One region of the Streptomyces sp. NPDC002886 genome, then DNA from elsewhere that is predicted to be linked to it. Evidence: riboswitches for the same ligand, from Rfam matches in the RefSeq annotation. Region 1 holds a riboswitch; each other region holds the start of a gene.
What was found. A riboswitch is a leader RNA that binds a small molecule or an ion and turns the genes downstream of it on or off. The one in region 1 is predicted to bind thiamine pyrophosphate.

Region 2: it holds a riboswitch for thiamine pyrophosphate, as region 1 does, so the genes downstream of both, thiC (phosphomethylpyrimidine synthase ThiC) here and ACFYYB_RS12630 (thiamine ABC transporter substrate binding subunit) in region 1, are expected to answer to the same signal.
Region 3: it holds a riboswitch for thiamine pyrophosphate, as region 1 does, so the genes downstream of both, thiO (glycine oxidase ThiO) here and ACFYYB_RS12630 (thiamine ABC transporter substrate binding subunit) in region 1, are expected to answer to the same signal.

Annotation. Positions count from the first base shown of each region.
Region 1 is NZ_JBIAPV010000003.1:88,912-99,025, reverse strand. It holds gene pyrH (UMP kinase) at 1-30, shown strand, start outside; gene frr (ribosome recycling factor) at 81-638, shown strand; gene ACFYYB_RS12640 (phosphatidate cytidylyltransferase) at 638-1,717, shown strand; gene rlmN (23S rRNA (adenine(2503)-C(2))-methyltransferase RlmN) at 1,811-2,923, shown strand; TPP riboswitch at 2,982-3,090, shown strand; gene ACFYYB_RS12630 (thiamine ABC transporter substrate binding subunit) at 3,175-4,281, shown strand; gene ACFYYB_RS12625 (ABC transporter permease) at 4,341-5,957, shown strand; gene ACFYYB_RS12620 (ABC transporter ATP-binding protein) at 5,957-6,979, shown strand; gene ACFYYB_RS12615 (hypothetical protein) at 7,163-8,068, opposite strand; gene ACFYYB_RS12610 (LOG family protein) at 8,170-9,279, opposite strand; gene ACFYYB_RS12605 (hypothetical protein) at 9,306-10,114, opposite strand, start outside.
Region 2 is NZ_JBIAPV010000007.1:171,326-181,439, forward strand. It holds gene ACFYYB_RS28900 (hypothetical protein) at 1-744, shown strand, start outside; gene ACFYYB_RS28905 (hypothetical protein) at 748-1,641, opposite strand; gene ACFYYB_RS28910 (aldo/keto reductase) at 1,889-2,938, opposite strand; gene ACFYYB_RS28915 (hypothetical protein) at 3,052-3,441, opposite strand; gene ACFYYB_RS28920 (glycosyltransferase) at 4,671-5,759, shown strand; gene thiC (phosphomethylpyrimidine synthase ThiC) at 5,871-7,658, opposite strand; TPP riboswitch at 7,653-7,797, opposite strand; gene ACFYYB_RS28930 (YibE/F family protein) at 7,870-9,276, shown strand; gene ACFYYB_RS28935 (SsgA family sporulation/cell division regulator) at 9,457-9,906, opposite strand; gene ACFYYB_RS28940 (IclR family transcriptional regulator) at 10,004-10,114, opposite strand, start outside.
Region 3 is NZ_JBIAPV010000002.1:419,374-429,487, forward strand. It holds gene ACFYYB_RS08065 (DUF4126 domain-containing protein) at 1-26, shown strand, start outside; gene ACFYYB_RS08070 (phytoene desaturase family protein) at 37-1,440, shown strand; gene ACFYYB_RS08075 (hypothetical protein) at 1,466-2,383, opposite strand; gene metF (methylenetetrahydrofolate reductase [NAD(P)H]) at 2,434-3,348, opposite strand; gene thiE (thiamine phosphate synthase) at 3,484-4,134, opposite strand; gene ACFYYB_RS08090 (Rv2175c family DNA-binding protein) at 4,235-4,600, opposite strand; gene ACFYYB_RS08095 (NAD(P)/FAD-dependent oxidoreductase) at 4,797-6,044, opposite strand; TPP riboswitch at 6,182-6,294, shown strand; gene thiO (glycine oxidase ThiO) at 6,292-7,503, shown strand; gene thiS (sulfur carrier protein ThiS) at 7,500-7,700, shown strand; gene ACFYYB_RS08110 (thiazole synthase) at 7,706-8,509, shown strand; gene ACFYYB_RS08115 (GNAT family N-acetyltransferase) at 8,558-9,031, opposite strand; gene pknB (Stk1 family PASTA domain-containing Ser/Thr kinase) at 9,251-10,114, shown strand, end outside.

The DNA of each region.
Region 1 (10,114 bases):
CTCGTGAGCGACCAGGGCACCCGGGCCTGAGCAGGCCCCGTCCGCCTGAACCATCCATTTCTGACATGCAGGAGCACGTGGTGACCGAAGAGATCCTCCTCGAGGCCGAGGAGAAGATGGAAAAGGCCGTCGTCGTCGCCAAGGAAGACTTCGCCGCGATTCGCACCGGTCGTGCGCACCCGGCGATGTTCAACAAGATCGTGGCGGAGTACTACGGCGCCATCACGCCCATCAACCAGCTCGCCTCCTTCTCGGTCCCCGAGCCGCGCATGGCGATCGTGACCCCGTTCGACAAGAGCGCCCTGCGCAACATCGAGACGGCCATCCGCGACTCCGACCTGGGCGTCAACCCCAGCAACGACGGCAGCATCATCCGGGTGACCTTCCCCGAGCTGACGCAGGACCGCCGCAAGGAGTACATCAAGGTCGCGCGTACCAAGGCCGAGGACTCCAAGGTGTCGATCCGCGCCATTCGCCGCAAGGCGAAGGACGCCCTCGACAAGCTCGTCAAGGACAAGGAAGCCGGCGAGGACGAGGTGCGCCGCGCCGAGAAGGAGCTCGACGACACCACCGCGAAGTACGTCGCGCAGGTGGACGAGCTGCTGAAGCACAAGGAAGCCGAGCTCCTCGAAGTCTGATGAACGACACTTCCTGGCAGCCGGAGCCGGTTCCGGCGGGTCCCGCCTACGATGCGCTGGTGGGCCCGCACACTCGGCCCATGCCCATCGTGCCCGATGCCGCCGGCCGTGACTTCGACGACCGGGAAGCACGCGATCGGGGGGCCGCCGCTGACGGCGGCCCCCTCTTCCGCGCCGAGACACCGCCGCAGGAGCCCATGCCCAGCCCCCCGCCGACCCCGCCTTCGCCGGCACCGCAGGACGCCTCGCCCCCGCCTCAGAAGAAGCGGGCCGGGCGGGACCTGCGGGCCGCCATAGGGGTCGGAGTGGGCCTCGGTGCGGTGATCTTCGCCTCGCTGCTCATCGTCAAGGCGGTCTTCGTCGGCGTCGTCGTCGTGGCGGTCGTCGTCGGCCTGTGGGAGCTCACCTCCCGACTGCAAGAGAAGAAGGGCATCAAGGCCCCGCTGGTCCCGCTCGCCATCGGCGGCGCGGCCATGGTCATCGCCGGATACGTCCGCGGGGCCGAGGGCGCCTGGGTGGCCATGGCGCTGACGGTGCTGGCGGTGCTCGTCTGGCGGATGACCGAGCCGCCCGAGGACTACCTCCGGGACGTCACGGCGGGTGCCTTCGCGGCGTTCTACGTGCCCTTCCTGGCCACCTTCGTCGCGATGCTGCTCACCGCCGACGACGGGCCGCAGCGGGTGATCACCTTCCTGCTCCTGACCGTGGTCAGCGACACCGGGGCCTACGCGGTCGGGTGGCGCTTCGGCAAGACCAAGCTCGCCCCGCGCATCAGCCCCGGAAAGACCCGCGAGGGGCTGTTCGGAGCGGTGGCCTTCGCGATGGGGGCCGGCGCGCTGTGCATGGAGTTCCTGATCGACGGGGGCGTCTGGTGGCAGGGCCTGGTGCTCGGCTTCGCCGTCGCCGTCAGCGCCACGCTCGGCGACCTCGGGGAATCCATGATCAAGCGGGATCTCGGGATCAAGGACATGGGCACCCTGCTGCCGGGCCACGGCGGCATCATGGACCGGCTGGATTCCCTCCTCCCGACGGCCCCCGTGGTCTGGCTGCTGCTGGCGCTGTTCGTCGGTACCGGCTGACCTGCGAAAAGGCGCCCGTACAGGCAGGGCGGTTACTCTTGGAAGGCGCGCTGCTTCTGCGGCGCGCCTTTCGTCTTACAAGGAGTACCTGCCATGGCCCGCCCTGTCCCGGGAGAGCTCACTTTCGTCGCGCCTCGTGGAGCGAAGAAGCCGCCCCGGCACCTCGCCGACCTCACGCCCGAGGAGCGCCGGGAGGCCGTCGCCGCGATCGGTGAGAAGCCGTTCCGGGCCAAGCAGCTCTCCCAGCACTACTTCGCCCGGTACGCGCACGACCCGGCCGAGTGGACCGACATCCCGGCCGCGTCCCGCGAGAAGCTCCAGCAGGAGCTGCTGCCGGACCTGATGAACGTCCTGCGCCACATCTCCTGCGACGACGACACCACGCGCAAGACCCTGTGGAAGCTGCACGACGGCACGCTCGTCGAGTCCGTGCTGATGCGCTACCCGGACCGGGTCACCATGTGCATCTCCTCGCAGGCCGGCTGCGGCATGAACTGCCCGTTCTGCGCCACCGGCCAGGCCGGTCTGGACCGCAACCTGTCGACGGCCGAGATCGTCCACCAGATCGTCGACGGCATGCGCGCCCTGCGCGACGGCGAGGTCCCCGGCGGGCCCGCCCGGCTGTCGAACATCGTCTTCATGGGCATGGGCGAGCCGCTCGCCAACTACAACCGCGTCGTCGGCGCCATCCGCCGCCTGACCGACCCGGAGCCCGACGGCCTGGGCCTGTCGCAGCGCGGCATCACGGTCTCCACCGTGGGCCTGGTCCCGGCGATGCACCGCTTCGCCGACGAGGGCTTCAAGTGCCGCCTCGCCGTCTCCCTGCACGCCCCGGACGACGAGCTGCGCGACACCCTGGTCCCCGTGAACACCCGCTGGAACGTCCGCGAGGTGCTCGGTGCGGCCTGGGAGTACGCGGAGAAGTCCGGCCGCCGGATCTCCATCGAGTACGCCCTGATCCGCGACATCAACGACCAGGCCTGGCGCGGCGACCTGCTCGGCAGGCTGCTCAAGGGCAAGCGCGTGCACGTCAACCTGATCCCGCTGAACCCGACGCCGGGCTCGAAGTGGACCGCCTCGCGCCCCGAGGACGAGAAGGCCTTCGTCGAGGCCATCGCCCGCCACGGAGTGCCGGTGACCGTACGCGACACCCGTGGCCAGGAGATCGACGGCGCGTGCGGCCAGCTCGCCGCCTCGGAGCGCTGATTTCCGCCAGTTGAGGTGGGCATTCGGCCACGGGGTACCCTGTGGCCGAACCAATTTCATATTCCGACAGGGGAGCGCCACAGCGCTGAGAGTGCGGTAACCGTCACCGCAGACCCTCTGAACCTCGCCCCGGTCATTCGGGGTAGGAAGTTCGGTCATCACTCAAGCTGTTGCGCCCTGCCCGGCGTCCGCTCCACAGAGCGCCGGGCAGGGCCGCGTCTTCTCCTGGACATCCCAGGAGGAATGCACCAATGAGCACCACCAAGAAGATGGCGGGCGTCGCGCTCGCGGCCGCGCTCGGCGTCACCACGCTCAGCGCCTGCGGCGGCGGCGACGCCAAGGACAAGTCCGCCGGGGCCTCCGCGTCGGCCGCCCCGAAGTCCAAGACGATCACTCTCGTCTCGCACGACTCCTTCAACGTGACCGAAGCGGTCCTCAAGGAGTTCGAGCAGCAGAGCGGGTACACCGTCAAGGTCCTGAAGTCCGGAGACGCGGGCACGGCACTGAACCAGGAGATCCTCACCAAGGGCTCCCCGCGCGGCGACGTCTTCTTCGGCGTGGACAACACGCTGCTCTCCCGCGCCCTCGACAACGGCATCTTCACGCCGTACGAGGCCAAGGGGCTGGCCGGTGTGAAGCCCGAGTCCGTGCTCGACAAGGAGCACCGGGTCACCCCGGTCGACTCCGGCGACATCTGCGTGAACTACGACAAGGCCTACTTCGCCGACAAGAAGCTCGCCCCGCCGCAGACGCTGGACGACCTGATCAAGCCGGAGTACAAGAACCTGCTGGTCACCGAGAACGCCGCGACCTCCTCGCCCGGCCTCGGCTTCCTGCTCGCCTCCGTCGGCAAGTACGGCGACGAGGGCTGGAAGGACTACTGGAGCAAGCTGAAGGCCAACGGCGTCGAGGTCGTCGACGGCTGGGAGCAGGCCTACAACGAGCGCTTCTCCGGCTCGGCGGGCGGCAAGAAGGCCAAGGGCGACCGCCCGCTGGTCGTCTCCTACGCCTCCAGCCCGCCCGTCGAGGTCCTCTACGGCGAGCCGCAGCCGGCCGTGGCCCCCACGGGCGTCTCGACGGGCACGTGCTTCCGGCAGACCGAGTTCGCGGGTCTGCTCAAGGGCGCGAAGAACGAGGAAGGCGGCAAGGCGCTGCTGGACTTCCTGATCTCCAAGAAGTTCCAGGAGGACATGCCGCTCCAGATGTTCGTGAACCCGGTGACCAAGGACGCGGCGCTGCCCGAGCTGTTCACCAAGCACGGCGTGGTCATCGAGAAGCCCGAGACGGTCGCCCCCGAGGCCATCGCCAAGAACCGCGACCAGTGGGTCAAGGCGTGGACCGCGCTCGTCGTGAAGTAGGACGGTTGAGTTCCGTACCGAAGGAGAGCGGGCGGGCCACGGCCGTCAGGCTCGGTCTGATGGCCGTGCCGCTCGTCTTCTTCGGGCTGTTCTTCGCCTACCCCGTGGCCGCGATCGTCGGGCGCGGGCTCAAGACGGACGCCGGCTGGCAGTTCGGCCGGATCGGCGAGGTGCTGGCCCGGCCCGACATCGGCGACGTGCTCTGGTTCACCACCTGGCAGGCGCTCGCGTCCACGGCGCTCACGCTCCTGATCGCACTCCCCGGCGCGTACGTCTTCGCGCGCTTCGAGTTCCCCGGCAAACAACTGCTGCGGGCGCTCGTGACGGTGCCGTTCGTGCTGCCGACCGTCGTGGTCGGCACCGCCTTCCTCGCACTGGTGGGGCGCAACGGCCTGCTGGACAAGGTGTGGGGGATCCGCCTCGACACGACCGTGTGGGCGATCCTGCTCGCGCACGTCTTCTTCAACTACGCCGTGGTCATCCGCACGGTCGGCGGACTGTGGGCGCAGCTCGATCCGCGTCAGGAGGAAGCCGCCCGGGTGCTCGGCGCCGGGCGGTTCGCCGCCTGGCGGCGCGTGACGCTGCCCGCGCTGGGCCCGGCCGTCGCCGCCGCCTCGCTGATGGTGTTCCTGTTCACGTTCTCCTCCTTCGGTGTCGTGCAGATCCTGGGCGGGCCCGCGTACTCCACCCTGGAGGTGGAGGTCTACCGGCAGACCGCGCAGCTCCTGGACCTGCCGACGGCCGCGGTGCTGACGATGGTGCAGTTCGCGGCCATCGGAGCGATCCTCGGCGTGCACTCCTGGACCGTGCGCAAGCGGGAGACCGCGCTGCGGCTCGTCGACCCGGGGCGGACCACGCACCGGCCGCGCGGCTGGGCCCAGCGCACCCTGCTCGGCGGGGTGCTGCTGACGGTGGCGCTGCTGATCGTGGCGCCGCTGGCCGTGCTGGTCGAGCGCTCGCTGGACGCCCCCGGCGGCTACGGCTTCGGCTTCTACCGGGCGCTCCAGGAGGTGGGCGCGGGCGGCGGAACGTTCCTGGTGCCACCGCTGGAGGCCATCTGGAACTCCCTGCAGTACGCGCTCGCCGCCACGGCCATCGCGCTCGTCGTCGGCGGGCTCGCGGCCGCCGCGCTGACCCGGCGCGCGGGCCGTTTCGTACGGGGCTTCGACGCGCTGCTGATGCTCCCGCTGGGGGTGTCGGCCGTCACCGTCGGCTTCGGCTTCCTCATCACCCTCGACGAGCCGCCGCTGGACCTGCGGACCTCGTGGATCCTGGTGCCGCTGGCGCAGGCGCTGGTGGGCGTCCCCTTCGTCGTACGGACCATGCTGCCGGTGCTCCGCGCGGTGGACGGACGGCTGCGCGAGGCCGCCGCCGTGCTCGGCGCCTCACCGCTGCGGGCCTGGCGGGAGGTGGACCTGCCCATGGTGCGGCGGGCCCTGCTGATCGCGGCGGGCTTCGCCTTCGCCGTGTCCCTCGGGGAGTTCGGGGCGACCGTCTTCATCGCGCGGCCCGACCATCCGACGCTGCCGGTCGCCGTGGCACGGCTGCTGGGGCGGGCCGGGGAGATGAACTACGGGCAGGCGATGGCCCTGAGCACGATTCTGATGCTGGTGTGCGCGGTGTCCCTGCTGGCGCTGGAGCGACTGCGACCCGACAAGACCTCCGGAGAGTTCTGATGACCCTGCTTCAGCTGGAAGGGGTGTCGGTCCGCTTCGGTGAGCGTGCGGTCGTGGACGCCGTGGACTTGGCGGTCGCCGAACACGAGATCGTGTGCGTGCTGGGGCCCAGCGGGAGCGGCAAGTCCACCCTGCTCCGGGTGGTGGCCGGGCTGCAGCCCGTCGCCGGCGGGAGGGTGCTGCTGGGCGGCGCCGACCATGCGGCGGTGCCCGTACACCGGCGGGGGGTGGGCCTGATGTTCCAGGACCACCAGCTGTTCCCGCACCGGGACGTGGGCGGGAACGTCGCGTTCGGGCTGCGGATGCGGGGCGCTTCGAAACAGGCCTCCGAGGCCCGGGTCACCGAGCTCCTGGAGCTCGTCGGGCTGCCCGGTGCGCAGGGCCGGGCGGTGGCCTCGCTGTCCGGCGGCGAGCAGCAGCGGGTCGCGCTGGCGCGGGCGCTGGCGCCTTCGCCGCGGCTCCTGATGCTGGACGAGCCGCTGGGGCAGTTGGACCGCGGGCTGCGGGAGCGGCTGGTGGTGGAGTTGCGGGGGCTGTTCTCGCGACTGGGCACGACCGTGCTGGCCGTCACGCACGACCAGGGCGAGGCGTTCGCGCTGGCCGACCGGGTGGTCGTCATGCGGGACGGGCGGATCGCGCAGGCGGGGACCCCGCTGGAGGTGTGGGAGCGGCCGGCGTCGGAGTTCGTGGCACGGTTCCTGGGCTTCGAGAACGTCGTCCCGGCGGTGGTGTCGGGTGGGGTCGCCGCCACTCCGTGGGGGAAGGTGCCGGTTGCGGCGGGGGCCTCCGAGGGGGACCGCCAGGTGCTGGTCCGGCCGGCCGGGGTGGTGCTTTCGCCTGCGGGGCTGGGGTGCGAGGTGGTGTCCCGGACCTTCCGGGGGACGCATGTCGCGCTGCTGCTCCGGCCCGAGGTGGGGCCGGAGCTGGAGGCGGAGTGTGACTTGGCCGGGGCGCCGGCGGTCGGGGACCGGGTCGCGGTGACCTTCGCTCCGGCCGAGGTGGTCGTGCTGCCGGGGGAGTAGGGCCGGACCGCTGCGCGGGAGATGTCCCCTACCCGCCCTTCCACCGTTCCCAGGGCTCCGCTCTGACCTGGTCCTCAAGCGCCGGACGGGCTGGGACGGGGTCCCGGGCCGCGCCCGGACCCCCTGGGGCTCCGCCCCGGACCCCGGTCCCCCAACGCCGGACGGCTGGAAAGACCAGCCGCCTCAGCCGACCGGGGCCGGTTCCGGGGTGGGGACGTCGCCGTGGGCGCCCTCGTGGTTGCCGTACCAGGCGACCGCCACCGCGCCGGTCACCGCCAGGACGAAGCCGAGGACCGCCAGCCAGGCCATGCCGGGGCGGGACGCGTCGCCCAGCCAGAGCACGCCGATCGCTCCGGGGAGCACGGTTTCACCGACCACCAGGGCGGCGGTGGCGCCGTTCACCGAGCCGATCTGGAGCGCCACGGTGTGCAGGTACATGCCGCCGACGCCGGCGAGGACGATGGCGTACAGGGCCGGGTCGGAGAGGAGGGCCGGGAACGAGAACGGCTCGACGCCGTTCAGGATGCGGACCCCGACTCCCAGCGCACCGAACGCCAGACCCGACAGCAGGCCCGCCAGGATCGCGGCGCGGGCGCCGAGGAAACGTACCGCCACGGTGCCGCCCACGATGATCAGTACGGTCACGGCCAGGAGCCACCAGTGCGTGGCGGCCGGCACGTAGTGACCGCCCTCGTGGCCCGCCGCCGTCGCCAGCAGGACCAGGGCCGCGCAGACGACCCCGATGGAGGTCCATTCCTTCCGGGTCAGCCGGATGCCGAGCATCTTCACGCTCAGCACGGCCGTGATCACCAGGTTGGCGCTGATGACCGTCTGGGACAGGAAGAGCGGCAGGAGGCGGGCGGCCAGCGCGCCCAGGCCGAAGCCCACGAAGTCCAGGATCGTGCCGACGATGAACTCCCAGGTCATCGCGGCCTTCGCCGTGGAGCTGAGGTTCGGGCCGCCGTGCTGGGTGACCCCGGCGGCGGCGGGCGACATCCGGGCCGCCCGCCGGGATCCCACGGCTTGCAGGACGGATCCCGTGCCGTAGCAGATGGACGCCGCGATAGCGGTCAGCAGGCCTATGAGCACCCGTGGGCTCCGTTCACGTCTGGCAGGTTTTACGTAGTGCGTACCTCTTCCAGACGTGGAAAAGGGGCGAGAAGTTGCCTGGCCGGGGCAGGCGGTTCAGGTCAGCCCATCGCGGCGAGGGCCGCCGGTACCTCGGCCACCGAGTCGACCAGGGCGATCCGGGACTCCATCGCCCGGCCCCGGGCCAGCGCCTGGAGCAGCGGCCAGGCGGGCAGCCGTTCGGTCCAGTGGACGCGGTCGACGAGGATCATCGGGGTCGGCTCGCTCCGGGACTCGTAGTAGTTGGGCGTCGCGTTGTCGAAGATCTCCTGGACCGTGCCCGCCGCGCCGGGCAGGAAGACCACGCCCGCGTTGGACCGCGCGAGCAGCCCGTCCTCGCGGGTGGCGTTCGCGAAGTACTTCGCGATGTGCCCGGCGAAGGGGTTCGGCGGCTCGTGTCCGTAGAACCAGGTCGGGATGCCCACCGAGTCGCCGCCCGTGACCGCCGGCCAGCGTTCCCGTACGGCGAAGGCCGCGCGCGCCCAGTCGGAGACGGACGGGGTGAAGGTCGGGGCCTTGGCCAGCATCCGCAGGGCTTCGGGCAGGGCGTCGTCGGGGGCCGGGGCGAGGTACGCGCCGAGGTTGGCCGCCTCCATCGCGCCCGGGCCGCCGCCGGTGGCCACGGTCAGCCCGGAGCGGGTCAGCGTCCGGCCGAGTTCGGCCGCGCCCCGGTAGGCGTCGCCGCCTCGGGTCATGGCGTGGCCGCCCATCACCCCGACGACGCGTGCGCCCACGAGGTGTTCGTCGAGGGCGTCGGAGACGGCGTCGTCGTGGATGGAGCGCAGCATCGAGGAGTAGATGTCGCCGTCCGCCTTGGTCTCCTGGAACCAGGCGTACGCCTCGGCGTCCGGGGTGGCCTCGTAGCCGGCGGACAGCCCGGTGAAGAGTTCCTCCGGCGTGTAGAGCAGGCCCCGGTAGGGGTTGAACGGCAGGTCCGGAACGGGCGGGAACACCAGGGCGCCGTCCGCGCGCACCTTGACCGAGGCGTCCGGTTCCATCGCGCAGCCCAGGAACACGGCGGACGAGGTGTCGGCGGACAGCAGTGCGAAGGTCCGCTCCAGCAGGTTGACCGACTGGATCCGGTACCCGCTGAGCGAGCCGCGGGCCGCGACCCGGTCGAATTCGGCGAGGGTCTCGATCTCGTTGTCGGTCTCGATGTGTGGGTTGACCATTCGGCCCACCCTAAGGGCTGCTCACCTCAGCGGGTCAACGCCAGCGACGTCAGCTGTGACACACCCCAGCTGAGCGGCAGGCACACCGCCACCAGCGCGGTGGCCCGTACGGTCGCGGCCGTACGGAGGACCTTGCCCGGGGCGCCGAGCCCGGTCAGGGTCTCGCGGGTGGCGCCCCGGGCCTGGTGGACCTCGACCGCGGAGGTGAGCAGGGTGGCGGTCGCGCACAGGGCCACCAGGGCGGCGGCGGGCACGGTCAGCGGGCCGAGCGGGACCTGGAGCCCGCCGTGGTCGCGCAGGGCCACGGCGCTGAGGGCGCCCGCCCCGACGGCGCACAGGACCCCGAGAGGTGCGCCCAGCCGGGGGGCCTCCTCCTGGAGGGTCCGCCCGGCCAGCAGCCGGAGCGCGCCCGGGCGGACGGCCTGGACCAGCGCCCCGCAGGCGTAGGCGAGGCCCGGACCGGCGAGGGCCAGTCCGAGGGCGGTCAGGGCCCAGCCCGTGGGCACGCCGGCTCCGCCGGGGCGGGCGTAGGCCAGCGCGGCGAGTCCGCAGGCGGTGAGGGCGATGCCCCAGGGCAGTGCGGTCTGTGGCGCGGGCCGGGGGTGCGGGCGCAGGGCGAGGGCGGTGGCGATCGAGGCGGCCACCGGGAGCAGGGCCAGCAGGGTGAGGGCTGCGGCCACGGGCAGGGGCTGGTCGGCGTGGAGCAGCCCGGCTCCGGCGCCGTCGAAGGGGAGCCCGGTCACCTCACCGCGCAGGTGGAGGAAGACGGCCAGGGCCACGGCGCTGCCGAGGGTGCAGGCCACGGCGGTGGAGATCGTCGCGACCAGGGTGAGCC
Region 2 (10,114 bases), on a different contig from region 1:
GCGCTGCGCACGGCGAACGCCAGGCCCGAGCTCGCCGCCCTCGGCGAACGGCTGAACGCCGAACAGCTGCGCACCATGGCCATGGGGGCCACCGGGCTGCTGACAGCCGCGGCCGCGGCCGAGTACGACCATTACGTGAAGGTCCGCAAAGAACGGCAGAACGAGATCCTGTCCACCCCCGGAAGCACGGGGGAGGAGGGCGACGGGGAGGGCGGCGGCGCGGGTGTCAGCGCCGTGGTCGCGGTCCTCGCGCCGGTCTTGGCCGGCACCGCCATGCTGATCTTCCTGCTGGTGGGCTACATCCTGAAGATGATCGAACCCGAACCAGCCTTCGCCGACACGATGCTGACGGCGGGCTGGCTGTTCGGCGGGCTCACCGCGGCCGCGCTGCTCTTCGCCGTGATCGGGCTGCTCGTCACGGCCGTCCGCAACAGTTCCACCGAGGTGGCGGCGGACGAGACCGAGGCGGTACCCGACGAAGTGGCACGGGCCCGGGAAGCCTGGCGCAATGCCCTGCTGGAGCGGGGCATCGTGCCGTTCCTCCGGGACGCGCTGGCCGATCCCAGCGCCGGGGCCGGTCTCCCGGCCCCCAGAAAGCCGGGAGCCGGGCGCATCCCCAACCTGGGATACACCCGGCCCGATTTCACCAGTCCGGGCGCCCCAGCGGAGGGGCCCCGTCCCGGCTACTCGTCTCCGGACTTCACCAGTCCGGACTTCGGCGGCCCGGAGACCGAGCCGAAGTGAGCGCTACTGGGCGTTCGGCGAGCCCGAGTAGGCCAGGTCGCCCTTCCACTCGATGCCCTTGCTCCGCAGTCCGAGCATCGGGTTCGGAGCCGGCAGGAGCGGGGTCCAGGCCTCGTCCCAAATGAAGTTCGCGCCGTTCACGTCCCCGTGGGTCTGGTACACCTGGCCGGTCGTGGTCAGCACCTTGATGAACGCGTCATTGCCCTGGGACGCGATGGAGATCCCGCAGGCAAGGCCGACGGGGAAGCCCGGGTTGTCGTCGGGGTCGCTGATGTTCTGCCAGACCGGCACGCCACCGGGCGTGGACGCCCGTCCCGCATACGCGACCCCGCCCGTGAGGGCGGCGTGGAAGTCCTCGGTGTTCGAGGGCGAGTAGCTGTCGATGTCATTGCAGGGACCGGTGGCGCCCGTCGCACCGGTGGCGCCCGTGGCACCCGTGGCGCCCGTGGGGCCCGTCGGACCGGTGGGGCCCGTCGCGCCCGTCGCACCGTTGGTACCCGAGGCACCGGTCGCTCCGGTGGGTCCGGTGGCGCCGGTGGCGCCCGTGGGACCGGTGGCGCCCGTAGCACCCGGGTAGCCGCGCGGACCGGTCGGGCCCGTCGCACCGGTGGCGCCCCTGGGCCCGGTGGGGCCCGTAGCGCCCTTCTGCCCCTTGGGTCCGCGCGGGCCCCGCGGGCCCACCTTGCAGTCGTCGCCGTGAGCCGCCGTCGGCGCACCCGCCCTGTGGCGCTGGGCCTTGCAGTGGTCCGGACCGCCCGACGCCTCGGCCAGCGCGACCGCCGGCGTCGTCAGGCCCGCCAGCAGCAGCGCCACCGAGGCGAGCGTGCCTCCCGCCAGCCAGCCGGCTCGTCGGGGCAACGGCCCCAGGTAGGCACGGGTCTTGTTCTCAGAACTCATGTACAGCTCCTCGCACACACCGGATCGAATCGATCTGCGAAGCCCGGACACAAGGCCGGTCTCCGCGGGCCATCCTGAAGACCCCGACCCCGCGCGTCCGATCGGCGCGCCCATCCGTCAGCGGAACGGATCAGTCCACACAGCCACTTGGCGGCTTGCCGCACGGCCACTCGGGCCTGCGCCTGCGCGGTGTTTCACGTGAAACATCCGTCGCTGTTTCACGTGAAACATCGGAGCGTCCGCCCAATCAGCCGGCGGACCGGTCTCCCGGCAGCCGCCTGCGCTGCGTGACGTCCGCCAGCGCCGGGGAGCGCCAAGCGCCGTCCGGGTGGTACAGATTCCGGCCCGGCTCCACGATCTCGTCGATCCGGTCGAGGGTCGCGTCATCGAGGACCAATGCCGCGCCCTTCACCAGGGCTTCCAGCTGCTCCATGGTCCGCGGCCCGGTGATCACCGAGGTGACGGCGGGATGCGCCAGCGGGAAGGCCACGGCCAGCTCGGGCAGCGTGCAGCCGATGGAGTCGGCGAGCTCCACCAGCTGCTCCACGGCCTCCAGCTTCGCGACGTTGCCCGGGATCGCGGGGTCGAAGCGGGCCGGTGTCAGAGCCGCACGCCCCGAGGTCATGTCGATGGCGCTGCCGAGCCGGTACTTCCCGCTCAGGAATCCCGACGCGAGCGGGCTCCAGGTCAGGACGCCCATCCCGTATCTCCGGGCGACCGGGAGCACACTGCTCTCGATCCCGCGCGCGAGGATCGAGTACGGCGGCTGCTCGGTCCGGAACCTCGGCAGAGCCCGCCGTTCGGCGACGTGGTGCGCCTCGACGATCTCCTCGGCCGGGAAGGTGGAGCAGCCGAAGGCGCGTATCTTGCCGGCCCGGACCAGATCTCCGAGGACGGACAGGGTCTCCTCTACGTCCGTGCCGTGGTCGGGGCGGTGCACCTGGTAGAGGTCGATCCAGTCCGTGTCCAGCCGGCGCAGGCTGTCCTCGACGGCACGCACGATCCAGCGCCGGGAGTTTCCGCTGCGGTTGCGACCCTCGCCCATCTGGAAGTGCACCTTGGTCGCGAGCACGACGTCGTCCCGTCGGCCCTTGAGTGCCTTGCCCACGATCGTCTCGGACTCCCCGGCCGAGTACATGTCCGCGGTGTCCACGAAGTTGATCCCGTGATCGAGAGCGGCGTGGATGATCCGCGCGCACTCCTCGTGATCCGGATTGCCTACCGCGCCGAACATCATCGTGCCGAGGCAGTGCGTGCTGACCTCGATGCCGGTCCCACCCAGAATTCGGTATCGCATGCTCATGCGTCCGGACTCTAGAAGTTGGAGCGCGCTCCAGCGCAAGTACCAAAAGAAGCCGGCCGCTCCATCGGGAGCGGCCGGGTGTTCGGTGTCAGGTCAGGCGCACCAGGTCACTTGCGCGGCTTGGCCGCATGGTTGGACTTGGCCTTGAGACCCGGCGGGATCTTGTTCGGGGACACAGGCGCGGTGAAGCCGCTCATGGAACCGCTCCGGACGAGCACGGCCGGCATGGGCGTCGTCTGCTGGATCCAGGCTTCGTTCCAGATGAAGTTGCTGCCATTGATGTCACCGTGCGTCTGCCACACGGTCCCGGACGACGTCACCACCTTGACGAACGCGTCATTGCCCTGGGCCTCGACCGCGACGCCGCAGACGTTGGCCGGGTAGTTCGGGTTCGCGGGATCGGTCATGGTCGCGACCGTGTTGGTGAGGTCCTGCCAGACGATCGTCCCGCCCGGCGTCGAGGCCTTGCCGACGTACGTCTTCCCACCGGTGAGCACGGTCTGGAAGTCCTCGGTGTTCGAGGGGCTGTAGGCGTCGATGTCGGAACACGGACCGGTCGCACCGGTCGCACCCGTGGCACCCGTCGCACCCGTCGCCCCGGTCGCACCCGTCGCGCCGGTCGGACCCGTGGCACCGTCGACGCCCGTGGCACCCGTCGCACCGTCAGCACCCGTCGCGCCGGTCGGACCGGTCGGACCCGTGGCACCGTCAACGCCCGTGGCACCCGTCGCACCGTCAGCACCCGTCGGACCGGTCGGACCGGTCGGACCCGTGGCACCGTCAACGCCCGTGGCACCCGTCGCACCATCGGCACCCGTCGGACCAGTCGCGCCCGTGGCACCGTCAACGCCCGTGGCACCCGTCGCACCATCGGCACCCGTCGGACCAGTCGGACCAGTCGGACCCGTGGCACCGTCAACGCCGGTCGCACCCGTCGCACCATCGGCACCCGTCGGACCGGTCGGACCAGTCGCGCCCGTGGCACCGTCAACGCCGGTCGCACCCGTCGCGCCATCGGCACCCGTCGCGCCCGTCGCACCGGACGGCCCCGTCGGTCCCGTAGGGCCGGTCGGTCCGGTCGGACCTACGGGCGGGCACCCGTGATGGTGGTCGCCGTGGGGGTCGCGCCCTTCGTGGGGGTTGCGGCCCTCGTCCGGATCGCGGCCGTCGTCGTCTCTCCAGTCGCCGCGCCCCTCGTCGTCCCCGCCTCCCCGGTTCCAGTCCTGCGGCGGCCCGTCGTGCGGCTCGCAGTCCTCGCCTCCGCCCCCGCCCGACGGGACAGCGGCTCTCACCGCCGTGAGCGTCGGCTTGGCCACCGCGACGACGGGGGTGGCCATGCCCACGAGTACGAGGGACAGCGAGGCCAGGGCACCTCCCGCGATCCAGGCACGGTTGCGGGGGACGGGACCAAGCTGAAGCTTGGTCTGGTGCTCACGACTCATCTGCAGCGCTCCTTCGGAACGGAAGGCGAGCCGGAACGGGTGCCGCCCCGGCTGCGAGTTCGAACGTCCCTGGGACTTACGGACGGAGCCGCCCGAATCTTGAGATGGCCGGGGTTTTTATCAGCAGAACGGCTTATCGGACGCCCCCGAACGGCTGCTCCGCCGCCCACCGGGTGGTATCGCCACCGGCGTGCCGCCGACCCATCGGCAGCCGCACTCCCTAACGTCGCCCGCGATCCGTCCGACGAGAGGGTGCTGCGGTGAGGCCGACCATCTGCCTGAACATGATCGTAAAGAACGAGGCGCCCACGATCCGGAAGTGCCTGGAGTCGGTGCGCCCCCTGATCGACACCTGGGTGATCGTGGACACGGGCTCCACCGACGGCACCCAGGACGTCATCCGGGACTGCTTCGCCGACCTGCCCGGCACGCTTCACGAGCGGACGTGGAAGGGTTTCGACGGCAGTCGCAGCGAGGCGGTCGAACTCGCTCGCTCCAGCGCGGACTACCTGCTGTTCATCGACGGCGACGACGAGATGCAGATCCGGCCCGGGTTCCGCATGCCGGACCTCACGCAGGACGCGTACCAGGTCGCGCTGCACGACGGTCCGATCGTCCACTGGCGGCCGGCGCTGGTCGCCACCCGGCTGCCCTGGCGGTACGTGGGCGTGCTCCACGAGTACATCGACTGCGGCACCGAGTACAGCCGGGACGTGATCGAGGGCTTCAACATCCTCTCCGTCGGCGGTGGGGCCCGCTTCCGGGAAGAGGGCCAGCGGGCGAAGTACCTGCGCGACGCGGAAGTCCTCACCGAGGGCCTCGCGAAGGAGCCCGACAACACCCGTTACGCGTTCTACCTTGCCCAGAGCTGGCGCGACGCGGGCGAGCCGGAGAAGTCCCTCGCCGCCTACGACCACCGGGTCGCCATGGGCGGCTGGGCCGAGGAGACCTACTGCGCGCGGCTCTACGCCGCACGGCTCGCGGTCGCCCTCGACAGGCCGTCGGCCGAGGTGATGGACCGCTACCTCCGCGCACACGAGAGCCGCCCCTCACGCGTCGAGGCGCTCGGTGATCTCGCCCGGCTCTGCCGGCTCGAAAACCGCTGGCCCCTCGCCTACCTGTTCGCCCGGCAAGCGGTGAGGGTGCCGCGCCCGGACGACATCCTCTTCGTCGAGTTCGCGTGGCACGACTGGCGGGCGCTCGACGAACTCGCGGTGGCCGCCTACTGGGCCGGCGAGTACCGGGAGTCCCTGGACTGCTGCGAACTCCTGCTCCAGGAAGGCAAACTGCCCGACGACCAGCAGGACCGGGTCCTCGCGAACCTCGAGTTCGCCCGTCGCAAGCTGGGCGTGGGCTCCCGGGCCTTCGCCTGACCTCACACCCCGGACCGGTCCTGCCCGCCCCGGCCCCCCACGACGTACGCAACGGCGGCCCGCGACTCCCCCCTCGGTGTCGCGGGCCGTCCGTATGTGCCGCGACGGGGGTCAGTCCGCCAGCGGCAGGTACACGCGGTTGCCCGCGGCCGCGAACTCGGCGGACTTCTCCGCCATGCCCGCCTCGATCTCCTCGGCGCCCAGGTCGCCACCGTGCTGGCGGCGGATGTCCTGGGAGATCTTCATCGAGCAGAACTTCGGACCGCACATGGAGCAGAAGTGCGCGGTCTTGGCCGGCTCGGCCGGGAGGGTCTCGTCGTGGAACTCGCGGGCCGTGACCGGGTCGAGGGCCAGGTTGAACTGGTCCTCCCAGCGGAACTCGAACCGCGCGTCCGACAGGGCGTCGTCCCATTCCTGGGCGCCCGGGTGGCCCTTGGCCAGGTCCGCCGCGTGGGCCGCGATCTTGTACGTGATGACACCGGTCTTCACGTCGTCGCGGTTCGGCAGGCCCAGGTGCTCCTTGGGCGTGACGTAGCAGAGCATCGCGGTGCCCCACCAGGCGATCATCGCGGCACCGATGCCCGAGGTGATGTGGTCGTACGCGGGCGCGACGTCGGTGGTCAGCGGGCCGAGCGTGTAGAACGGCGCCTCTTCGCAGATCTCCTGCTGAAGGTCGATGTTCTCCTTGATCTTGTGCATCGGGACGTGCCCGGGGCCCTCGATCATCGTCTGCACGTTGTGCCGCTTGGCGATCGTGTTCAGCTCGCCCAGCGTCTTCAACTCCGCGAACTGCGCCGCGTCGTTCGCGTCGGCGATGGAACCGGGGCGCAGGCCGTCACCCAGGGAGTACGTGACGTCGTACGCCGCGAGGATCTCGCAGAGCTCCTCGAAGTTCGTGTAGAGGAAGTTCTCCTTGTGGTGCGCGAGGCACCAGGCGGCCATGATCGAGCCGCCGCGCGAGACGATGCCGGTCTTGCGGCGGGCGGTCAGCGGCACGTACGACAGCAGCACGCCGGCGTGGACCGTCATGTAGTCGACGCCCTGCTCGGCCTGCTCGATGACCGTGTCCTTGTAGATCTCCCAGGTCAGGTCCTCGGCGCGGCCGTCGACCTTCTCCAGCGCCTGGTACAGCGGCACGGTGCCGATCGGCACGGGGGAGTTGCGCAGCACCCATTCGCGGGTGGTGTGGATGTTGCGGCCGGTGGAGAGGTCCATGACCGTGTCGGCGCCCCACTTGGTCGCCCAGGTCATCTTGTCCACCTCCTCCTCGATCGAGGAGGTGACCGCGGAGTTGCCGATGTTGGCGTTGACCTTCACCAGGAACCGCTTGCCGATGATCATCGGCTCGATCTCGGGGTGGTTCACGTTGACCGGCATGACCGCGCGACCTGCGGCGATCTCCTCGCGGACGACCTCGGGGGAGACGTTCTCGCGGATCGCGACGTACTCCATCTCCGGGGTGATCTCGCCGCGGCGGGCGTACGCGAGCTGCGTGACCGCGGCGCCGCCACGGCCGCGGCGGGGCTGGCGCGGACGGCCCGGGAAGACCGCGTCGAGGTTCTTGAGGCCACCGCGCGGAGAGGTGTGCTTGATGCCGTCGTCCTCGGGGCGTACGGGGCGGCCCGCGTACTCCTCGGTGTCACCGCGGCTGATGATCCAGTTCTCGCGCAGCGGCGGCAGGCCCCGGCGCACGTCGGTCTCGATCTGCGGGTCGGTGTACGGACCGGACGTGTCGTAGAGCGTCACGTCCTTGCCGTTGGTGAGGTGGACCTGACGAACCGGCACCCGGATGTCGGGGCGGGAGCCCGCCACGTATCCCTTGTGCCAGCCGGGCTGGCGCTCGGTCTGGCCGTCGGCGTCCTGGCTGACGGCAGGCGTGCGTGCGTCCTGAATGGTCATGAGACCTAATCTCCCTACGCCGGCATTACCCGGTAACAGGTTCGGCGGTCGACGCAGCCTCCTCCCGTACGCATATTCGAATGCGAACGGTGATCAGCGCCCTCTCAGCCCGGTGCTCCGAGCTCCCGCGTTGTGCAAAGTAGGCCCCACGCTAGCGTTATGTGTGGCGTGCTGAACAGTGGGCCCCCTCATCTGTTGCGATGATCAGCCAGTGACGTCCTCGCCGCAGCCCCCCACCGACCCCACGGATCCCGCCGGTCACACCGACCACTCGGGCCATGCGCACGCCGATCCCGGCCACTCGCCCGACCGCGCTCCCGGGCACTCCCACGGCCACACGCACAGCCATGGCCCGGCGGCCCCCGTCTCGAAGCACCTGCGCAAGGTGATCGCGGCCGTCCTGATCCCCTTCGCGGCCGCCGTCGTGATCGGCATGGCGGTGCTCTGGCCCGGCGGTGCGCCGGACCACGCGCGCACCGGAGTGGGCTTCGACCGGCAGACCCAGCAGGGCACGGTCGTCGCGCTCCAGCACCTCGACTGCAAATCCGTGAACGCCGCCCAAGTGCCCGCCACCGGTGACACCTCGACCCCCGAGGGGCGCGAGGCGCTCGCCGAACAGAACGGCGAGTGCAAGAAGGCCACCATCAGGGTCGGCAGCGGTCCCGACAAGGGGCGCGAGTTCTTCGAGATCGTCCAGCCCGGCGCACCACGACAGTTGACGGACGGCCAGGACGTGGTGGTCGCCTACGCCCCCGACGCGCCCCGCGATCTGCAGTACTCCGTGATCGACGTGAACCGCAAGCTGCCGATGGCCCTGCTCGCCGGAATCTTCGCCCTCGCGGTCGTCCTCGTCGGGCGGATGCGCGGGCTGTTCGCACTCATCGCCCTCGTCGTCAGCTTCGCGGTGCTGACCCTGTTCATCCTCCCGGCGATCCTGCAGGGGTCGAATCCTCTGGTCGTGGCCGTGGTCGGAGCCAGCGCGATCATGCTGATCGCCCTCTACATGTGCCACGGGCTGACGGCCCGCACCTCGGTCGCGGTCCTCGGCACCATCATCTCGCTGCTGCTGATCGGCCTGCTGGGTTCGCTGTTCATCGACTGGGCGTTCCTCAGCGGCAACACGGACGACAACACCGGGCTGATCCACGGGCTCTACCCGAACATCGACATGAGCGGTTTGCTGCTTGCGGGTGTCATCATCGGATCGCTCGGCGTACTCGACGACGTGACCGTCACTCAGACCTCGGCGGTCTGGGAACTCCACCAGGCAGACCCGTCGATGGGCCCGCGCGGGCTCTACCGGGCGGGCATCCGCATCGGGCGCGACCACATCGCCTCGGTGGTGAACACCCTGGTACTGGCGTACGCGGGCGCGGCGTTGCCCCTGCTTCTGCTGTTCTCGATCGCGAACAGCAGCATGGGTTCGGTGGCCAACAGCGAGCTGGTCGCGGAGGAGATCGTACGTACCCTCGTGGGCTCGATCGGACTGGTCGCCTCGGTACCCGTGACGACGGCGCTGGCCGCACTCGTGGTGTCCGCCGACAGGGCGGAATCCCCGGCGGCCACAGCGGCCTCGGGGCCGCTCCGCGGCGGCCGGGGCCGGCGACGCAAGCGCTGAATGGCGGACCGGCGGGCGCGGCTGGTCAGTTCGCGCACGCGGCCGGTCGTGTGGAACGGCAGGGTGGAGCGCTCAGCGCGTCGGCACGCTGAGCCGTGGTGCGTGATGATGCGGTGATGCGGATGGTGCCGTACTGCTTGCCGGCACACCCTGGTCAGCGGGCGTACCGCCGGGCTTCGGTCAGCCCGCGTTCTGCTCGTTCTGCTGCGACTCCGCGAGGATCTTGTCGAGCGCCTCGTCGAGGTTCTCCTCGAAGTCCCCGAGGTTGCGCTCCTGGCCGAGCGGAACGATCCGGTCGGTACGGTCGAGGAACGCCACGAGTGGCGCCGCGCTCGCACGGAAGAGAGCCCGGTCTGCGCCTACCTGCAGCCGGATGTGGACATCGGACAGCTCCTCCGGGTCGGTCGGAGCGATGTGGACATCGCCGTCGCCGCACGGCTTGTTGATGCCGTCCAGAAGGAGCTCCCGGCCGAACGCCCAGGTGACGGGCGCATCTCCGGGAAGGTGGAAGGTCAGGCGGACTGCGTAGGGGTCACGAGCGTCGTACCGGAGTTCCACCGGAATCCGGAACGAGAGCTCCTCGGAAACGAGGAAGCTCATCATGACCTCTGCCTGTACCGACTCGCGCATTGCCTACCCCGCTGTAGTGGAAGTGGCCAGGAATGATCCCCCAAGGCCCTCTTGACAAGAGTGGTGGAAGCGCTTGCAGATCACAAGGAGTGAGTTTTCAGATACTGATAGAGAACGAGAGGGTGCTCAACAGCGCGCCTACTTCACTCCGTAGCCGATCGACCGCATACAGCAATCGGTTTTCCTGGTGCAGAGGGAGAGAAATCGC
Region 3 (10,114 bases), on a different contig from region 1:
ACGAGGTGGCCCGGGTCGCTCGATAGGCTCAGCCGCATGGCACGAATTGCGGTGATCGGCGCCGGGATGGGCGCGATGGCTACGGCGGCACGGCTGGCCGTGGCCGGACATCAGGTGACGGTCTACGAGCGCGGGGCGACCTACGGCGGAGCCGTCGGCCGGTACGCCCGCGACGGCTTCGTCTTCGACACCGGCCCCGGGCTGGTGCACCTTCCCGCCGTCTACCGCGATCTGTTCGTCAAGACCGGCAAGCGCCCCCTGGAGGAGTGCGCGGAGCTGGTCCAGATCGACCCCGCCGTCCGCTACGTCCTCCCGGACGGCCGTACGCTCACCTTCCCCGGTGGCTCGCACGGCGGCGCCGCCGCCGCCGTCGACGCGGCCTTCGGACCCGGCTCCGGGGACCGCTGGAGCGCGGTCCTGGGCCGTGCCCGGGACGCCTGGGACGCCACCCGCCGGCCGCTCCTGGAGGAGCCGCTGAAGCAGGACCCGTCCGCCCTGGGCCGCGACCCGTACCCCGCGCTGCGCGGGAGCGGACTGCTGCGCCGCCGCCCGCCGACCCTGGCCGAGGTGGCCGCCCGCGAGCTCGGCGGCGGCGGCTTCGACGAGCTGCTCACCGCGCGGGTACGGGCGTACGGGGTCGATCCGGCGACCGCGCCCGCCTCGGCGGCGGTGCTTCCCTACATGGAGCAGACCTTCGGCAGCTGGTACGTGCGCGGCGGGGTCCGCGAGCTGGCCACCGCCGTGTACGAGCGGTGCCTGGAGCGGAAGGTCGCCTTCGAGTTCGGCGCCGAGGTGCGGGAGGTCCTCGTACGGGAGGGCCGGGCGGCCGGGCTGGTGACGGCCGACGGCGCCGAGGTCGCGGCCGACCACGTGGTGTGCGCCGCCGACCCCGGCGGGCTGCGGATCCCGCTCGCCCCGGACTCCGCGTCCACCCGTACGGCGGAACCCGCCCGCTGGTACACCCTGTTCGCCGCGCTGCGCGGGGCCCGGGACGCCGAGGCCGCGCACCGCACGCTGGTGGGCCCGGTCACCGTGCTGCGCCCCGACGACCCCGCCACCCGGCCGGACGCGGAGCACGAGGCGGTCACCGTGCACGCGGTGCTGACCGGGGGGGCGGAGCCCGCCCCGTCCGCCGAGGACCTGCTGACGGCGGCCGAGCGGGCCGTCCCCGGACTGCGCGGGCGGCTGCTGTGGCACGAGCTGCGCACCCCGGCCGACGTCGAGGCGGCCACGGGTGCGGCGGGCGGCCGGGTGCCCGCGCCCGCGCTGGCCGGGGCCGGGGGCCGGTTGCTGCGCCCGGCGAACACCACCGCGGTGCCCGGGCTGTACCTGGCGGGCGGCTGGGCGCACCCGGGCGGCGGACTGGCGCACGCCGGGATGACGGGGGCCCTGGTGGCCGGGCTGATCGTGGAGGGCGCGGACTTCCGCGGCTCCCGCTAGCCCGGCGGGCGGCCGGGGAGACGGCCTAGTAGCGGTACTGCTCGTACTCGCCCGTGCCCTGGTACGGATACGGGTACGGCTGCTGCTGCGGCTCCTCCGCCGGGTAGGGCTGGTTCACGTCGCGCTGCTGCGGGACCCAGACCCCGCCGGGCGGGGTGTCCATGGAGTACTGCTCCTGCTGCCCGGCCGCGTACGGGTCCGGGGCGTAGCCGCCGTAGGTGTCCGGGTAGCCGTACGGCTGCTGCGGGGCGACGGCTCCGCCGGTGCCGATGTACGGATCCGAGTAGGCGGCGTAGACCTGCTGCTCGCCCGGGGCCGGATAGCCGGTGGTGTAGTCGTAGCCGCCCTGGCCCTGCGGGTCGTAGTACGCCGCGTACTGGTGGGCGTCCTGCTCGGCGGCCGGGGCGAACCCGGTGAACGGGGAGGCGAAGGAGTCGCTCTCGCCGGGGCCCCCGTACGGACCGGTCGCGCCGGAGGCCGGCTGCGCGGGGTAGAACCCCTGGACCTGTTCGCGCACGGCGCCCCCGCTGAACGCGCCGGAGTCCTCGTCCGCTTCCTCGGCGTACGCGTCGTCCCCGGCCGGGTCGGGCCCGTACTCCAGGGCCGTGACCTCGAGGGCCGGCTCCGGGCGCGGTGCGCCCCCGGCCCGCCGGCGCCGGCTCTGCGGGAGCTCGGGCTCGGGGGCCTTGCCCCGGCGCAGCGCCCAGCCGGACACGAAGCCCTTGCGGAAGGAGAGGGTCACCAACGTCTGGCCGACCGCGAACGCGACGGCTCCGGCCCCGATGACGAGCACCGAGGGCAGCACGACACCGGCGACCACGCCGACGAACCCGGCGAACGCGAGCAGGCGCCAGCGCAGCCGGGCCTTGTACTGCATCAGGACCTCGGCAAGCAGCCACAGCGCGACGAAACCGAACGCGATGTAGAGGACCGTCATTCCCATGCGGGGCACCTCTCGGTACGGCCGCCCGCGCGGGGGAACGGTACGGCCGGTCAGGCCCGCTGGTGCAGGCCCAAGTTCTCGTAGATCTCCAGCGTCGCCGTGGAATTGTTCAGCGTGATGAAGTGCAGCCCCGGGACACCCTCGGACAGCAGCCGCGCGCAGAACTCCGTGGCGAACTCGATGCCAATGGAGCGTACAGCGGCCGCGTCGTCCTTGACCGCGAGCATGCGCTCTTTCACGGCCGCGGGGAAGACCGCGTTGCTGAGTTGCGGGAGCCGGTCGAGCTGCTTGATGTTCACAACAGGCATGACCTCGGGGATGATCGGGGTCTCGCAGCCCGCCTTCTCGACGCTGTCGCGCATCCGGAGGTAGTGCTCCGGATCGAAGAACATCTGTGTGATCGCATAGTCGGCGCCCGCGCGGCACTTGTCCACGAAGTGCCGGATGTCCGTGTCCCAGTCCGAGGAGCGCGGGTGCATCTCGGGGAAGGCCGCGACGCCGACGCAGAAGTCGCCGGACTCCTTGACCAGCCGGACCAGGTCCGCCGCGTAGTGCACGCCCTCGGGGTGCGGCACCCACTCGCCCATGGGGTTGCCCGGCGGGTCTCCGCGCACGACGAGCATGTTCCGGATGCCCGCGTCGGCGAACTGTCCGATGACGTTGCGCAGCTCGGCGATCGAGTGGTCGACGGCGGTGAGGTGCGCGACCGGGGTCAGCGTGGTGTCCGCGGCGATCTGCTCGGTGGCCCGGACGGTGCCGCCCCGGGTGGAGCCGCCGGCCCCGTAGGTGACGGAGACGAAGCTCGGGGCCACCGCCTCGACCCGGCGGAGCGCGTTCCAGAGGTTGCGCTCGCCCTTCTCCGTCTTGGGGGCCCAGAACTCGAAGGAGTACGAGCGCCCGGACGCGATGAGGTCGCGGACCGTGTGTGCACGGTCCGACCAGGTGGAAGAGGTACCAAGGGCCATACGGGGAGGTTAGACGCGGTCCGGTGTCCGTCGAAGCGTTGTCCACGGATTGGACGCGGAAATGAGACGGCGGGGCGGCGCGAGCGCGGGCGGCCGGGGGGCGGCCGCTGCCGGCCGCTGCCCTCGAGGGGCCCGCTAGCCGAGCCGGGCGCGGACCCGCTTGGCGAGGTCGGAGGCGGCGGCGCCGGGGTCGGAGGCCTCCGTGAGCGCCCGTACGACCACGACGCGGGAGGCACCGGCGTCCAGGACCTCGTCCAGGTTCCCGGCGTCGATCCCGCCGATGGCGAACCAGGGCCGGTCCTGGGCGAGGGAGGCCGCGTGCCGGACGAGGCCGAGGCCGGGGGCGAACCGGCCGGGCTTGGTGGGGGTGGGCCAGCAGGGGCCGGTGCAGAAGTAGTCCACGCCGGGCTCGGCGGCGGCCGCGTCGACCTCCGCCTCGGAGTGGCAGGAGCGGCCGATCAGGATCTCCCTGCCCAGGATGGCGCGGGCGGCGGGCACCGGGATGTCGCCCTGGCCGAGGTGCAGCACGTCCGAGCCGATGGCGTGCGCGACGTCGGCCCGGTCGTTGACGGCGAGCAGCTTGCCGTGGCGGCGGGCCGCTTCGGCGAAGACCTGGAGGTGCTCCAGCTCCTCGCCCGCCTCCATGCCCTTGTCGCGGAGCTGGACGATGTCCACGCCGCCGGCGAGGACGGCGTCCAGGAACTCGGGGAGGTCGCCCTGCCGCTTGCGGGCGTCCGTGCACAGGTAGAGCCGGGCATCGGACAGCTGGGCGGCGATGGCGGACATGGGTACCCCCGGGGTGGTGTGTCGTACGGACGTCCGGACGCACGTACGCGGTGTGCGGGACCCGGACGGGCCCGCACACCGCGCGTACGGCGGATTCAGGTCAGATGGCGAGCGCCTGAGCGCGGCGCTTCACCTCCGTGCCGCGATTCTCGCTCAGTGCCTGCACGGGGGTGCCGGGCAGGGTCTCGTCGGCGGTGAAGAGCCACTCCAGGATCTCCGCGTCGGTGAAGCGGTCGTCGCGGAGCACGGTCAGCAGACCGACCAGCCCCTTGACGATCTTGTCCCCGTCGAGGAAGGCCGCGGGGACCTGGAGGGAGCGGTTCTCGCCGCGGCGCACCGCGAGCAGCTGCCCCTCCTTGACCAGCTGGCGAACCTTGGTCACTTCGATGTCGAGCATCTCCGCGATGTCGGGGAGGTACAGCCAGGCGGGAACAAGGGCATCGATCTTTGCGTCAATCTCGGTCACGAGCACAAGCCTGCCATCTCGGACTGCCCGCCGGTACCCGAGCGACCCCGTCCGGGGCGGGGGCCCCGTAGCCGGGGCCGGAAACGGGGCCGGAAACGGGACCGGCCACGGGGCCCGAGCGGACCGGAAACAGGACCCCGGGCCCGGGGTCCCGGGGGCGCAGCTCCGGGACGGGCCCGGGACGGACGCCCGCGGGTCAGGCCAGGAGGGCCGACTTCAGTGCGGTCCCCGGGTCCGCGACCTTCGCCGGGTCGACCGGGGCGCCCGACTCGATGAGCCGGCGCCCCTGCGCCAGATCGCGCGGCCGGCCCACCGCGAGGACCGCGGCCAGCCGGCCTTCGCGCAGCCAGCACACCGACCAGGTGTCGTCCGCCGGGTCGCCGCGCCACACCATCGCGTCCGCGGAGCCGTGGTGTCCCGCGTACTGCACGAAGCGGCCGAACTGCTCCGACCAGAAGTACGGGACCGGGTCGTAGACCTGCTCCCCGGAGCCCCCGGCGAGGATGTCCGCCGCGACCACCCGGGGCCCCTGGAGCGCGTTGTCCCAGTGGTGCACCAGCAGCCGCGACCCGTAGCGCCCCGACGGGAACGAGGCGCAGTCCCCCACCGCGTACACCGCGGGCACCGAGGTGCGCAGCCACTCGTCGGCGGCCACCGCCCCGTCCGCACCGAGTTCCACGCCGGATCCCGCCAGCCATCCGGTGGCCGGGCGGGCGCCGATGCCCACCACCACCGCCCCGGCCGGCAGCTCCCGCCCGTCGGCCAGCAGGACCCGGCCCGGCTCCACGGAGGCCACCCGCGCGCCGGTCAGCAGCTCGGCGCCCGCCTGGGCGTACCAGCGCCCCATCGGCTCGGCGACCTCGGCGGGCAGCGCGCCCGCCAGTACCCGGTCGGCCGCCTCGACCACCGTCACCGCGCAGCCCGCCTCGCGGGCGGCGGTGGCGAACTCGGCGCCGATCCACCCGGCCCCGACCACCACCACCGCGGTACCGGCCGCCAGGACGGGCCGCAGCCGGGCCGCGTCGTCCAGGGTGCGCAGCAGGTGCACCCCCGGGACGCCCTCCGCGCCGGGCAGGGTCAGCGGGAGGGCGCCGGTCGCCAGCACGAGGACCTCGTACGGGACCGGGCCCGCCTCGGTGTCCACCTCCCGGTCGGCGGCCCGCAGCCCGGTGACCTCGACCCCCAGGCGGAGCTCGATGCCGAGCTCCTCGAAGTCGACGTCGAAGGCCGAGTCCTCCGCCTTGCCGAGGAGCACCGCCTTGGACAGCGGGGGCCGGTCGTAGGGCTGGTGGGGTTCGGCTCCCAGCAGGGTGACGGGGCCGGTCCAGCCCTGCTCCCGGAGGGCGACCGCGGTCTGGACCCCGGCCATTCCGGCGCCGACGATCACCACGCCGCGCCGAGTGTCTTCCGCCTGTTGCGTCTGCTGTTGCGTCTGCTCGCTCACGCGGCCCAGCCTAATCAACTGACGGTCCGTCAGGAATAGCGGGATGGCGACCGGCCGGGATCCGGGCGGACACCGGCACGACACCGCCTCCGGGGAGGCAGCCTTACCGGCCGTCCGCCTCACCGTTACTCTGGCACGGAACCTATCGCGGGAGTCCGGGCGTACCGGGCTGAGAGGGAGGCTGGCCGGCCTCCGACCGTACGAACCTGATCCGGGTCATGCCGGCGAAGGGAGGGGCTGGACGCCCATGCATTCATCCAGGAACAGCCGGAGTCCCGGCTACGACGTCCTCGTCATCGGGGGCGGCATCATCGGCCTGGTCACCGCCTGGCGGGTGGCCCGGCGCGGGCTGCGCACCGCGCTGGCCGATCCGGCCCCCGGCGGCGGCGCCGCCCAGGTCGCGGCCGGCATGCTGGCCGCCGTCACCGAGCTGCACTACGGCGAGGAGACCCTGCTCGGGCTCAACCTCGCCTCCGCCGCCCGCTACCCCGAGTTCGCCGCCGAGCTCGCCGAAGCCAGCGGCGGCATGGACATCGGCTACCGCGCCTGCGGCACCCTCGCCGTCGCCCTCGACGCCGACGACCGGCTGCACCTGCGCGAACTGCACGCCCTCCAGCGCCGCTGCGGCCTGGAGTCCGAGTGGCTGACCGGCCGCGAGTGCCGCCGCCTGGAGCCGATGCTGGCTCCGGGCGTCCGCGGCGGCCTGCGCGTGGACGGCGACCACCAGGTCGACCCCCGCCGCCTCGCGGCCGCCCTGCTGGCCGCCTGCGAACGGGCCGGCGTCGCCCTGCACCGCGCCGGTGCGGCCCGGCTGCTGACCGCCGCCGACCGGGCCTGCGGCGCGGTCCTCGACGACGCGGACGGTACGGAGCTGCGCGCCGACCAGGTGGTACTGGCCGCGGGCTCGCTCAGCGGCCGGCTGGACGGCGTACCGCCCGAGGCCGTGGCCCCCGTACGGCCGGTCAAGGGCCAGGTCCTGCGCCTCGCGGTGCCGCCTTCGTACGCCCCGTTCCTGTCGCGGACCGTACGGGCCGTGGTGCGCGGCAGCCACGTCTACCTCGTCCCCCGCGAGAACGGCGAACTCGTCCTCGGCGCCACCAGCGAGGAACTCGGCTGGGACACCACGGTCACCGCGGGCGGGGTCTACGAACTCCTGCGCGACGCCCACGAACTGGTCCCCGGGATCACCGAACTCCCCCTGGTCGAGACCCGGGCCGGACTGCGGCCCGGGTCGCCGGACAACGCCCCCCTCCTCGGCCCGACCGAACTCCCGGGGCTGCACCTGGCCACCGGGCACTACCGCAACGGCGTCCTGCTGACCCCGCTGACCGGGGACGTGATGGCGGACCTGCTGACCACCGGCGAACTCCCGGAGATCGCCCGCCCCTTCACCCCACGCCGCTTCACCCCCACCTCCACCGCCACGTCCCCCCTCACGCGACAGGAGTCGTTCGCATGACCATTTCCGTCAACGGCGAGCCGCACGAGATCGCGGACGGGACCATGCTCGCCACCGTGATCGCCACCCTCACCGAGGCCACCAAGGGGGTCGCGGCCGCCCTCAACGAGACCGTGGTGCCGCGCGGCCAGTGGCCCTACACCTCCGTGACCGACGGCGACCGCGTCGAGGTCCTCACCGCGGTCCAGGGGGGCTGAACACCATGGCGGACACCTCCGACGACGTATTCACCCTCGCCGGCCGGACCTTCTCCTCGCGCCTGATCATGGGCACCGGCGGGGCCCCGAGCCTGGACATCCTGGAACGGGCGCTGGTCGCGTCCGGCACCGAACTCACCACGGTCGCGATGCGGCGCCTCGACCCGACGGTCCAGGGCTCGGTCCTGTCCGTCCTGAACCGCCTGGGCATCGCGGTCCTCCCCAACACCGCGGGCTGCTTCACGGCGGGCGAGGCCGTACTGACGGCCCGGCTGGCCCGGGAGGCCCTCGGGACGGACTGGATCAAACTGGAGGTCGTCGCGGACGAGCGCACCCTCCTGCCGGACGGCGTTGAACTCCTCGACGCGGCAGAGATCCTGGTCGACGAGGGCTTCACGGTCCTCCCGTACACGAACGACGACCCGGTCCTCGCCCGCAAACTGGAGGACGTGGGCTGCGCGGCGATCATGCCGCTCGGGTCCCCGATCGGCTCCGGCATGGGCATCCGCAACCCGCACAACTTCGAGCTGATCACCGAGCGGGCCGGGGTCCCGGTCATCCTGGACGCGGGAGCCGGAACGGCCTCGGACGTGGCCCTGGCCATGGAACTGGGCTGCGCGGCGGTCATGCTCGCCTCGGCGGTGACCCGGGCGCAGCTCCCCGTCCTGATGGCCGCGGCCATGCGGGACGCGGTATCGGCGGGCCGCCTGGCCCACCGCGCGGGCCGCATCCCCCAACGCCGCTTCGCGGAAGCCTCCTCCCCGGTGGAAGGCCGGGCCACCCTGGACCCGGAACGCCCGGCGTTCTGAGGAGACGGTACGGGGCCCTGCGCGCGCGGCCCCCGACACCGGCGCGGCTCAGCGGCCGGCCGCCGCCCGGACCTCCCTCGTCATGAACGCGCTGTTGGGGTCGGGCCGGTAGTCGGCGAACGGGGCGCAGGGGACGAACCCGAACTTCTCGTACAAGCTCCTGGCCGGCAGGAAGAACGCGGCCGAGCCGGTCTCCAGGCTCAGCCGCGTGAACCCCATGCGCGCGGCCTCGGCGATGATGTGCTCCAGCAGCAGGGACGCGATGCCGCTCCGCTTGCGTATCGGCGCGGTGCGCATGGACTTCAGCTCCGCGTGGCCCGGATCCAGCCTCTTGATCGCACCGCAACCCACCAGGACGTCGCCGTCCCTCACCGACCAGAACGTGATCCCGGGCTTGCGGAGGGCATCGAGATCGAGGGCGTGCTTGCTCTCCAGAGGCGTGATGGACCGCATCTGCTGGACGTGCTCGTCCAAGAACACGGCGATCTCAGGGCCGGAGAGGTCGTCCACCACGATCTTCACTGCGCTCGTCCTCCATCTGGTCACTCGAAACCGCGGGGTGCCCGACGAGTCTGTCACCCTCGAACAGCGCACCCGCGCGGACAGGGTCACGTCATCCGGCCGATCGGGCCCGGCCCCGCTCCCCGCCCGAAGGGGCGAGGGCCCCGCCCACGTCACAGCTGGGCTGCAACCCCCCACCACCCGGGACGGGGGCGCGGGCGGCCCTCGTAGAATCGGCGGGTGGACACGACCCTGGATGACCCCCTCGTCGGGCAGACGCTCGACGGCCGCTACCGCGTGGACGCCCGTATCGCGGCCGGCGGCATGGCCACGGTCTACCGGGCCGTCGACACCCGGCTGGACCGGGTCCTCGCGCTGAAGGTGATGCACCCGGCCCTCGCCGCCGACCCCGGCTTCGTCGACCGGTTCATCCGTGAGGCGAAGTCCGTGGCCCGCCTGGCGCACCCCAACGTCGTGGCCGTCTTCGACCAGGGCACCCACGGCCCGTACACGTACCTCGCCATGGAGTACGTGTCCGGCTGCACCCTGCGCGACGTGCTCCGGGAGCGCGGCGCGCTCCAGCCCCGCGCGGCCCTCGACATCCTCGAACCCGTGCTCGCCGCCCTCGGCGCCGCGCACCGCGCCGGTTTCGTACACCGGGACATGAAGCCCGAGAACGTGCTGATCGGGGACGACGGCCGGGTCAAGGTGGCCGACTTCGGGCTGGTGCGGTCCGTGGACTCCGTGACCAACACCACCGGATCCGTCCTCGGCACCGTCTCCTACCTCGCCCCCGAGCAGATCGAGAACGGCGTCACCGACACCCGCGTGGACGTCTACGCCTGCGGGGTCGTGTTCTACGAGATGCTCACCGGCTCCAAGCCGCACACCGGCTCCAATCCCGCGCAGGTGATCTTCCAGCACCTCAACGAGGACGTCCCGCCGCCGTCGGCCGCCGTCCCCGGGCTGCCCGCCGCGCTCGACGAGCTCGTCGCCCAGGCCACCGCGCGCAACCCCGATCTGCGCCCCTACGACGCGGCCGCCCTCCTCGGGCTGGCCATAGAGGCCCGCGTCCAGCTCGCCGACTCCGAGCTGGACGCCGTC